Regions from separate parts of the Paracoccus sp. UBA5162 genome, predicted to be linked through region 1. Evidence: riboswitches for the same ligand, from Rfam matches in the RefSeq annotation. Region 1 holds a riboswitch; the other holds the start of a gene.

Region 1 (5,361 bases):
ATGGTTGGTATTGGGCGTCCAGTCCAGCGCGACCTTGACCGCCTGCTCAGCGGCAAGCGGTTGCGCGGCGATCAGGGCGGTCAGGGCGAATGCGAGGCATCTCATCTTTGTCTCCTTGCGGGTCGAGAAGGGTGTTGAGGATTTCGGTTTCCAGCGCCAGCGCCGCGGCGGGCAGCCCATGCGCCAGGCGCGGACGGCCAAGCGGAACCGCGAATTCCGCCAGAACACGGGCGGGTCGGCGCGAAAGGACATAGATGCGATCCGACAGGCTGACCGCCTCGCGCACGTCATGGGTGACGAGCAGCGTGGTCCACCGGTGATCTTGCCAGCGGGCCTCGACCCATCGCTGCATCCCGGCGCGGGTCAGCGCGTCGAGCGCGCCGAAGGGTTCGTCCAGCAGCATCACCGGCCGCTGCTGCACGACGGTCCGCAAAAGTGCTGCGCGCTGGCGCATCCCGCCCGAAAGCTGTGCCGGCCAGTGACGTTCGAATCCGTCCAGGCCGAACTGCGCGAAAAGCGGGGCGACGCGGGCGCGCGCTTCGCGCCGTGGCAGGCCCTGCACTTCCAGCCCCAGCGTCACGTTGTCGATGATCCGCCGCCACGGCATCAGCGCATCGCGCTGCGGCATGAAGGCAAACGGCCTATTACCCGCTGCCAGCGGGCGCCCGGAGACCAGAATTTCGCCGCGATCGGGTGCAAGTCCGCCGGTCATCAGTCTGAAAAGCGTCGATTTGCCCGCGCCCGAGGGACCGAGGATCGAAACGAACTCGCCGCGCTCCACGTGCAGCGACACGCCGTCCAGAACCGCCGTTCCGCCCAGCCGAACCGCGGCGTCGCGGATGTCGAGCAGGCTCATGGCCGCTGCTCCTCGACCTGCCGCCAGGGCATTGACAGGTGTTGGAGCAGCACCGTCGTCGCGAACAGGACCAGCGTCAGAGCGGCGCTGACGAAGACCGCCGCCAGAACCAGGTCGGGACGGAAATTGTTCTTGGCATTCAGGATGTAGATGCCCAGCCCGCGCGCCGCCCCGGCATATTCGGCAAAGATCGCCGCGACGACGGCATAGGTGATCGAAATGCGCAGACCGGCGAAGAAAAAGGGCAGTGCCGAAGGCAACCGCGCGCGGCGGAAGATGGTCGCCCGCGATGCGCCCATCGTCGCCAGAAGCTGCTCGATCTCGGGCTCGGTCGCCTCGTAGCCATCGACCAGCGCCACCAGCATCGGAAAGAACGTGACCAGCGCGACCAGCGCGATCTTGGGGCCAAGGCCGAAGCCGAACCAGAGCACGACAAGCGGCGCGATCGCCACCAGCGGCAGCGTCTGGCTGATGATGAAGACCGGAAACAGCGCCCGGCGCAGCGGACGCGCGAAATCGATCAGGACCGAGAACGCAAAGGCCGCGCCCAGCGAGACCGCAAAGCCCAGCAGCGTCGCCTGGATCGTCGGCACCGTATTCGCCCAGATCACCTGTCGGTTCGCCGCCAGTTGTCCGGCGACCCGGCCGGGCGATGGCAGGACGCTCGGCGGGATCCCCGACAGGCTGACATGGATCTGCCACAGCGCGATCAGCGTGCCGACCGACAGGATCGCGGGCAGCGCGCGCGTGACGCGCTCGCGCATCGTGGGTTTGGGCATCGGATCAGGCCGCGGAGGGACTATTGGCCGACACGGTCAGGTCGATGGTCACATGCCCTTCGGGCGGACCGAAGCGGCAGAACGCCTGGGCGAGCGCGGCGAAGACGGGACCGGCATCGCCCCCGAGTCGCGTGCAGAAGTTCTTTGCGCGATCGAAGACGCCGCTGTCGCGAAGAAACTCGATGCAGCCATAGATTTCGGCCATGTGGTCGCCGCCGCCCATGACATAGAGCGAAAGCTGCGCGGCTGCGGTTTCTCCGGTTTCGGGGGCGTCGCGCAAGGCCTCTTGCGCTGCCGCCTGGCGCAGGGCCAGGGGCTCGCGGGATGTGTCCATCGCGTCGCTGCGGCACATCGGATCGTCGGGCTCGCCCGGGCAGCCGCGCGACAGGGTTGCGTGCAGGACGACATGGGTGCGCGTGGCGGCGGCGGCGACGAAAAGGTCGCGGATCGCGGGAAACAGCACCTCTGGCGGACCGACCAGCAGGGTGGAGATATCGTCGGTTTCGATCCGCAGCCGGTCGCGATAGGGCCCAAGCGCGGCCAGCGCATCGGTGATGACGTCGATGAACCTGTCCGTCATCGGGTAAAGGGAAATCTGTGCGCCGGTGAACATTCGTTCCTCCTTGCTCCGCTGGCATGACCCAGATCAGCTTTGAGGGTCCGCAGGCGTCGCGCCCGCATCTCAGCCCCGGCCATACGGGGCACCCCTGTGGATGGCTTGAAGTGATCACAGACCGCAGCCGGGCGCAACCGATTCGCTCGGACCGATCGCGGCGCGCGCGAAGGCTCATCGGACCAGATCAGGCTGCCGCCGGTCAAGGCGGCGTCGCCCCCGCCACGACCGCCGCGGGATCGCCAATCCTGCGGTCGCGCCCGGCAATGACCGGAGGACACAAGCAGCGCGGGATCCGGCCCATGAATGACGCCTGCCGAGGCCGGGGCGTCGCGGCCGGCGCCTCGCGCCGGCCGTTTCCGCGTTACGCTGCGGCTTCCGCCGGGAGATAGTCGATATAGCCCTTTTCGCCGCCCGCATAGAAGGTCGAGGGATCCTGCGGGTTCAGGGGCAGTCCCTCGCGGAACCGGCGCGGCAAGTCCGGAGTGGCGATGAAATCGCGTCCGAAAGCCGCCGCATCGGCGCGGCCCTGGCCCACAAGGCTGCGGGCGCTGTCCCGGGTCAGCCCTTCATTGGCGATGATCGGACCACCGAAGGCGGCCTTGATGGCGTCCAGCAGGCTGTCTTCGGCCGGATGTTCGCGCAGGCACAGGAAGGCCAGGCCGCGCTGGCGCATCTGGTCGGCGACGCGGGTGAACAGGGCGCTGCGGTCGCTGTCGCCCATGTCGTGCGAATCGGCGCGCGGGGCAAGGTGAAGGCCCACCCGATCCGCGCCCCAGACCCCGATTGCCGCATCTGCGATGTCCTCCAGGAAACGGGTGCGGTTTTCAAGGCTTCCGCCATAGCGGTCGGTCCGCCTGTTGGTGCTGTCTTGCAGGAACTGGTCGATGAGATAACCGTTCGCACCATGAATCTCGACCCCGTCGAAGCCCGCCGCCCTCGCGTTCTGCGCGCCCTGGCGATAGGCTTCGACGATCGCCGGGATTTCATCCGTCTCCAGTGCCCGGGGGGTGACATATTCCTGCTGCGGCCGCACCAGGCTGACATGGCCCTCGGGCCGGATCGCGCTTGGCGCGACCGGCAATTTGCCGTTCAGGAACAGCGGCGCCGAGATCCGCCCGACATGCCACAATTGCAGAAAGATCAGCCCGCCCTCGGCATGGACGCCGCGGGTCACCCGTGCCCAGCCTTCAACCTGCTCCTGGCTCCAGATGCCGGGCGTATCGGCATAGCCCACCCCCATCGGCGTGACCGACGTCGCCTCGGTCAGGATCAGGCCGGCGCTGGCGCGCTGGCGGTAATATTCGGCCATCATCGCATTCGGGACGCGGGATCCGCCGGCGCGCGCGCGCGTCAGCGGCGCCATCACGAGACGGTTCTTCAAGGTCACGGCCCCGAGTGTCAGCGGATCGAAAAGGGTTGGCATCTGGCGTCCTTTCTGCCTGTCCTGTGCTTTGACCATTCGACCTGTGCGGCGGGCCGGAGGTTTTCAACGGCGCGCGGCGCAAGCTTGCGTCCCATCTGGCGCATGGCTTCAGGTGCCGTGGCGGATCGGAAATTGTCGCAGGGCCCGGCGCTGATCGGGGTCCAGCGCCTCGGGGCGGATGACGCTGGTATGGATCGAGAAGACCACCGCGCCGGTTTCGGGCAGGCGGAACAGACATTGCCGCTCGACCCGGATGAAGGGCGCGGGGTCGGGCGGGATGCGGTCCTGTTCCTCGGTCAGGGGGTGGTGCAGCGGCGCGTCGGAATGATGCGCCGTGCCGCGCATCAGGCCCGGACCGGGGCGCAGCCCATCCAGCAGCCGCTGGACGCGGCGGCCGATATCCTCGGTATAGGACGCGACGGGGCGATGGATGCGCATCATCGGGCGCATGAATTTCTGCGACAGGGACCAGCCCGCAGGAAAACACAGGATCGCGCCGCCCAGCACATGCCGGCCATCCGGGCCGGGGATCATCAGGCACAGATCCTCGGCGACAAACCGGCCCAGCGTCATCAGCGGCATCTGCGGATCCGGCAGCACGAGAACGCCATCGGGACGCCGGACCGCCGGGCCGCAATCATAGCCGCGGTCGGGCAGCAGGCGCATGATCCGGCGGTAAAGCTCGGCCGCGGCGGGACGGGCGTCTTCGTGCAAGGCGTGCACGCGGCCGGGCCGGGTGGCGATCAGATCGTCGCGCAGCGCCATCTGAGCGGCGAAGGCATCGTCGGTCAGCAGCCATTCGGCCTCGGTCACGGGAATGGTGCCGGGCAGGCGCCTTGTGCGCGGATCGGCCCAGGGCGCGAAAGCCAGCCGCTGTTGCAGGATCGTGCTCATCTGCCCGCATCATGCCCGTGCCGGCGGCAGGAGCAAATGACCTTGTCGGCCGGGCTGCCCGTGTTGCCTGCCTTCCTGCGTCCCGCGACCGCCGGGGGGACTGCGCGTCCCCCGGGACCCCCGGCGCAGGCGCGGGCTGCGCAAGCCGGTGGCGCAGTCACGAAAAAGCGCGATCCGGCGGGGTCCTGCCATATTCCCTGCCGGCGATTTTCCAGTTATCGCAGGCCCATGGACATCGTTGTTCTGACCACCATCACTGCGGGACTGTTCATCCTGATCGCCCTGGCCGAGCCGCTGGCGGCGCGTCTTTCGCTGCCCTACAGCGTGATTCTGGCGGCTTTCGGCATCCTGATCGGCGCTGCGGCGCTGTTCCTGCTGCGCACCGATCTGACCGATGCGCTGAACCCGGTGGCGGAATCGATCCTGGCGCTGCCGATCCGGTCCAACGTCTTTCTTTATGTCTTCCTGCCGACGCTGATCTTTCAGGCGACGCTGGGCATGAATGTCCGCCGGATGGCCGATGACTGGGTGCCGATCCTGGTGCTGGCGGTGGTGGCGGTCTTCGTGGCCACGCTGACCATCGGCTACGCGCTGGCCTGGGTCAGCGGGCTGCCGCTGGTGGTCTGCCTGCTGATCGGCGCGATCGTGTCGACCACCGATCCTTCGGCGGTGGTCGGCATCTTCCGGTCGCTGTCGGCGCCGCGCCGGCTGGCGCGGATCATCGAGGGCGAAAGCCTGCTGAACGACGCCGCCGCCATCGCCCTGTTCGGCCTGTTCATGGGATTCGTGATGA
Region 2 (5,361 bases), on a different contig from region 1:
CCGTGACCCTGAATGGTTCGGCGCTGTGAAAAGAGCGTGAATTTCCCGTTAATATTGGGAAGCGGCGCCATTTTTATATTATCATGCGGGAAATGGATCGTCTGGAAATTTTAAAACATGTAAATGCTGCGACTTTTCGCGGCCAATTTTTCGGAAATCGCATCGCTGGGCGACCAGACCTGAGCGTGGCGATTCCTCGATCCGGTCATTTCGATGTCCGGAGGGATCTCAAATCTGCAAGTTTCGATGGAACGACATCCGAAGGAAAATTGGCGCTGCGGGATGCGACGCGGGTCAGCCCAGATAGGCTTTCAGCCCGGGCGGCGGGTGGTCCAGAAGCGGGCCGGTCTCGACCGGCGGATGGGCGACACCCTTGTCAATCACGATTGTGGCCGGCGCGAAATGACGGGCGTCCTGCGGATCGTGCGTCACCATCAACACCGTGGCCCCGGTCTGTGTCGCGATCCGGTCCAGCAGTCGCAGCATATCGGATTTCAGGGCGGGACCAAGGGCCGAGAAGGGCTCGTCCAGCAGCAGGATCGGGCGCGCGCGCAGCAAAACGCGGGCCAGCGCGACCCGACCTTGTTGGCCGCCAGACAGATTGGCGGGGCGTCGCTGGGCCAGGTCGGGCAGGCCGACATCGCGCAGCACTTGTGTGACCCGGCCCCGCTGCTCGTCCGAAAGCCGCAGATCGGCCCGCAGCCCCAGCCCCACATTTTGCGCCACGCTGAGATGGGGAAACAGGTTCTGGTCCTGAAACAGGAACGAGACCGGGCGACGGCCGGGCGGCAGCGCATCGATATTCTGCCCGTTCCAGCGGATATGCCCCTGATCGGGTGACAGGAACCCGCCAATCAGCGACAGCAGCGTGGATTTCCCCGAACCCGACGGGCCGAGGATCGCGACCCGCGCGCCGCCGGGCACCGACAGATCGGCCGACAGGGCGAAATCGCCGCGACTGATGCGGATCCCGCTAAGTTCAAGCAAGGCGGCCTCCGCGGTCGAAGGCCCAGAACAGAGCGAAACTGATTGCCATCAGCAGCACCGCGCAGGCGCTGGCATCGGCCATGCGATATGAATTCATCAATTGATACAGTTTCAGCGGCAAGGTCGGTTGATCGGTGGCGAACAGGGTGATGACGCCAAGATCGCCCATCGCCAGCGCGGCAGCCAGCCCTCCGGCAAAGCCCAGCGGCCGGGCCAGACGGGGCAGGGTGAGATAGCGCAGCCGGGCGAGGCCCTGCATGTCCAGCGAATCGCCCAGCCTGCCGTAATCGTCGCGCAGCGCCTGCGCCGCCGGAATCAGCGCGCGCAGGCCGAAAGGCAGCGCCATGATCGCGTTGATGACGACGGTGACGGGCAGGGCCATCGCCCCGGGCGCGACCCAGCCGCGCAGCAGGATGAACAACCCCGTGCCCAGCACCAGCGGCGAGGCGACGATCGGCAGCATCCCGGCCGTCTCGATCCAGCCGGCCCGACCGTGCGCGATGGCCAGCGCCAGGGTCAGGCACAGCGCCAGCGCCAGCACGGCCGAAACCAGCGCCATGATCACCGATCGCAGCGCGGCGGCCCAGACCTCGGGCGGCAGGGCGGGGATGCGGGGTAGGCCCTGCACCGTCACGCCGATGATCGGCCACAACAGGAACAGCGCCGCCAGCGCGATCGACAGCGCGTCCGCGCCCAGTCGCCAGCCCGCCGGTCCGCGCGGACCCTGTGCCTCGTCCAGCCCCGTTCCGAAGGCAGCGGGGATGGCGATCCAGCGGGCCAGCGTCATCGCCGCGATCGACAACCCGATCTGGATCAGACCCAGCGTCGCCGCCCGCCCCAGATCGAAATCAAAGCGGAAGGCCTGATAGATCGCCAGTTCCACGGTCGTGGCCGAAGGCCCGCCGCCAAGCGCCAGCGCGACGGTGAAGCTGGTCAGGCAGACCAGGAACACCGCCAGCCAGACGCCCGGCAACACGCCGCGCAGCATCGGCCGTTCCAGATGCCGCGCCATGTCGGCGGGCGCGAAGCCCAGGCTTTCGGCCAGACGAAATCGTTCCGCCGGAATGGCCTGCCAGCCCTGCAGGATCAGGCGCACCGACAGCGGCAGGTTGAAGAAGACATGGGCCAGGATGACGCCCTGCCAGCCATAGACACTGAATTCCGGCAGGCCTGCCGCGCGCAGGCCCTCGTTGATGGCGCCGTTGCGGCCGAAGACCGCGATCAGTCCCATGATCGCGACGATCACGGGCAGGATGAAGGGCGCGCCCAGCAGCGTGACCAGAACCGATCGTCCCGGAAAGCGCCGTCTGGCCAGCGCGCGGGCCACCGGAATGGCCAGCGCCGCCGACAGGCCCGCCGATACCGCGGCCTGCCAGATCGTGAACCAGACCGCCCGCCAATCCCAGGGGCCCAGCCCGGACAGCCCACGTGCCTGCCACGCGACCGCCGCAAGGGTGCCCAGGATCAGCGTCCCCAGGCCGGCCGCGACGGCCGCGCCGCCGGACTGGTGTCTTATTGCGAGAATGCCCGCAGCCATTCATCCAGCGCCGGTTTGCGAAGCGCCTCGGCCTCGTCTTCGGAATAGAACAGGGTCTTTTCCGGGCGCGGCAGCTCTCGCATGACCCTGGGCCATTCGGCCTCGGGCAGTTTCGCGGGCAGCGACCAGTTCGCCAGCGGGATCGACTTCTGAAAATCCGGGGTCAGGATCCAGTCCATGAATTTCTGTGCCAGTTCCGGCTGGTCGGTGCCTTTCAGCTGCGCGGCCAGTTCGGCCATGAAATAATGACCTTCGGGAAAGATCGCGGCGCGCTTGGTCGTATCGTCTTCGGCCTCGATGTGATAGGCGGGCGAGGTGGTGTAGGACAGCACCATATCGGCCTCACCCTCGGTGAACATGCCATAGCTTTCCGACCAGCCCTTGGTCACCGTCAGCACCTTGGGCGCCAGCCGGGCCCATGCCTCGGGCGCCTCATCGCCATAAACCGCCTTGACCCAAAGCAGCAGCGCGAGGCCGGAAATGGAAGAGCGCGGATCCTGGATCACGATCTTCAGATCGTCGGGCGCGTTCAGCAGGTCTTCGAAACTGGCCGGCGGATTGTCCAGCCGCGTCTCGTCATAGACAAAGGCCGTCTCGCCCCAGTTATAGGGCAGGAAGATGTCATCGGTCCATTCCACCGGCATCGACATGGCCGAGGTATCCTGCCCATGCGGCGCGAACAATCCCGAGGCGCGCGCCCGCGCCGTGACATCGGTATTCAGTCCGAAGACGATGTCGGCCTGGGTGTTTTCGCCCTCCATCAGAATACGGGGCAGGATGTCGCCGGTCACGAAACGAAGGTCGCAGTCGCAGAACGCCTCGAACCCTTCTTCGATCCTGGGGCCGGGGCCCCATTCGCTGGCGATGTAATCGCCGGCATAGACGGTCAGCACGGGCTTGTCCTGCGCGGCGGCGGGGGTCGCGGCCAGCAGGGCGAGGATCAGGGTCTTCTTCATCGCTGCCTCCTTTCAGACGGGGTTTCGAAAGAAAGGGCAGCGTCACCTTCCCTCCGCCGGTGTTAGCCGGATCAGGTTCAACGGGTCCGCGCGTCGCGTCTCAGCCGGTATGGCCCCCCGAGGTGGGTCTGAATGTAGTGGTTCCACAGCCCGGCGCAAGCGGATAGAACCGCCGGCAAGGACAGACGAAGGACCGGCATGAGCGATCAGCCCACACCGATGATGGCGCAGTATCTGGCGATCCGGGACGCCAATCCCGGCGCGCTTCTGTTCTATCGCATGGGCGATTTCTACGAGATGTTCTTCGACGACGCCGTGGCCGCCGCCGCCGCCCTGGACATCGCGCTGACGAAACGCGGCACCCATGAGGGCCAGCCCATCCCGATGTGCGGGGTGCCGGTCCATGCCGCCGAAAGCTATCTGCTGACGCTGATCCGCAAGGGGTTCCGCGTCGCCATCGCCGAACAGATGGAAGATCCGGCCGAGGCCAGGAAACGGGGGTCCAAGTCGGTCGTTGCCCGCGACGTGGTGCGGCTGGTCACGCCCGGTACCCTGACCGAGGAATCGCTGCTGGAGGCACGGCGCCACAATTTCCTGGCCGCCTTCGCGACCGTACGCCAGGACAGCGCACTGGCCTGGGTCGATATCTCGACCGGCGCGTTTCAGGTAATGGAATGTCCGCTGCCGCGCCTCGGACCCGAACTGGCCAGGCTTGCGCCGCGTGAAATTCTGGCCTGCGAAGGTGCGGGCCTCGGCGATCTGGCGGCGGAATCGGGCGCCGCCCTGACCGATCGTCACGCCGGCGCCTTCGACAGCGGCGCGGGTGCTCGTCGGCTCTGCGCGCTTTACGGGGTCGAGACGCTGGACGGATTCGGCACCTTCGGGCGCGCGGAACTGTCGGCGATGGGGGCGATCGTCGAGTATCTGGAGATGACGCAGAAAGGCAGGTTGCCGCTGTTGCGCCCGCCTGCGCGCGAACGCCACGGCGCCGCGATGCAGATCGACGCCTCGACCCGGCGCAATCTGGAATTGACCCAGGCCTTGTCGGGCGGGCGCGAGGGATCGCTGCTGGCTGCCATCGACCGAACCGTCACGGCGGCGGGGGCGCGGCTGCTGGAACGCCGCATCAGCGCCCCCAGCCGCGATCTGGCGCTGATCCATGCGCGGCACGACGCGGTGGCGCAGATGGTCGATGATCCGCGCCTCGCGACCGATCTGCGCGAGGCACTGGCCCGTGTGCCCGACATGGACCGCGCCCTGTCCCGTCTGGCGCTGGACCGGGGCGGACCGCGCGATCTGGCCGCGATCCGTGCCGGCCTGACCCAGGGTGCCCGGATCGCCGCGCGGCTGTCCGGCGATGTCGCGCCGATCCTGCGCGACGCCGCACGCGATCTGGCCGGACATGACGATTTGATCCATCTTCTGGAACAGGCATTGGTGGCCGAGCCGCCGCTGCTGGGTCGCGATGGCGGTTTCGTCGCGCCCGGTCACGACGCCGATCTGGACCAGACCCGCCGCCTGCGCGACGAGGGGCGCGGCGTGATCGCCGGGATGCAGGCCGATTACGCCGCCAGGGCCGGGGTGCAAAGCCTGAAGATCAGGCACAACAACGTGCTGGGATATTTCATCGAGACCACCACCACCCATGCCGACCGGATGCTGGCGATGGCGGACACCTTCATCCACCGTCAGACCACCGCCAACCAGATCCGCTTTACCACGGTCGAGCTTTCGGAACTGGAGACGCGCATCCTCAACGCCCGCGACCGCGCGCTGGAAATCGAGCGCGGCATCTTCGATGGGCTTCGCGCCGCGGTGCTGGATCATGCGCCGCGGATCGGGCAGGCGGCGCGCGCGCTGGCCGAGATCGACCTTGCCGGC

What was found. A riboswitch is a leader RNA that binds a small molecule or an ion and turns the genes downstream of it on or off. The one in region 1 is predicted to bind thiamine pyrophosphate.
Region 2: linked by a shared signal. The riboswitch ahead of B4A72_RS15185 (thiamine ABC transporter substrate-binding protein) and the one ahead of B4A72_RS08920 (YkoF family thiamine/hydroxymethylpyrimidine-binding protein) in region 1 are both predicted to bind thiamine pyrophosphate.

Annotation. Positions count from the first base shown of each region.
Region 1 covers NZ_DHXG01000058.1:21,029-26,389, forward strand. Annotated here, with positions in the region: gene B4A72_RS08905 (ABC transporter substrate-binding protein) at 1-105, opposite strand, end outside; gene B4A72_RS08910 (ABC transporter ATP-binding protein) at 47-856, opposite strand; gene B4A72_RS08915 (ABC transporter permease) at 853-1,635, opposite strand; gene B4A72_RS08920 (YkoF family thiamine/hydroxymethylpyrimidine-binding protein) at 1,640-2,248, opposite strand; TPP riboswitch at 2,241-2,354, opposite strand; gene B4A72_RS08925 (alkene reductase) at 2,613-3,674, opposite strand; gene B4A72_RS08930 (heme-dependent oxidative N-demethylase family protein) at 3,783-4,568, opposite strand; gene B4A72_RS08935 (cation:proton antiporter) at 4,797-5,361, shown strand, end outside.
Region 2 covers NZ_DHXG01000093.1:927-6,287, forward strand. Annotated here, with positions in the region: gene B4A72_RS15175 (ATP-binding cassette domain-containing protein) at 295-987, opposite strand; gene B4A72_RS15180 (thiamine/thiamine pyrophosphate ABC transporter permease ThiP) at 980-2,524, opposite strand; gene B4A72_RS15185 (thiamine ABC transporter substrate-binding protein) at 2,500-3,480, opposite strand; TPP riboswitch at 3,512-3,610, opposite strand; gene mutS (DNA mismatch repair protein MutS) at 3,679-5,361, shown strand, end outside.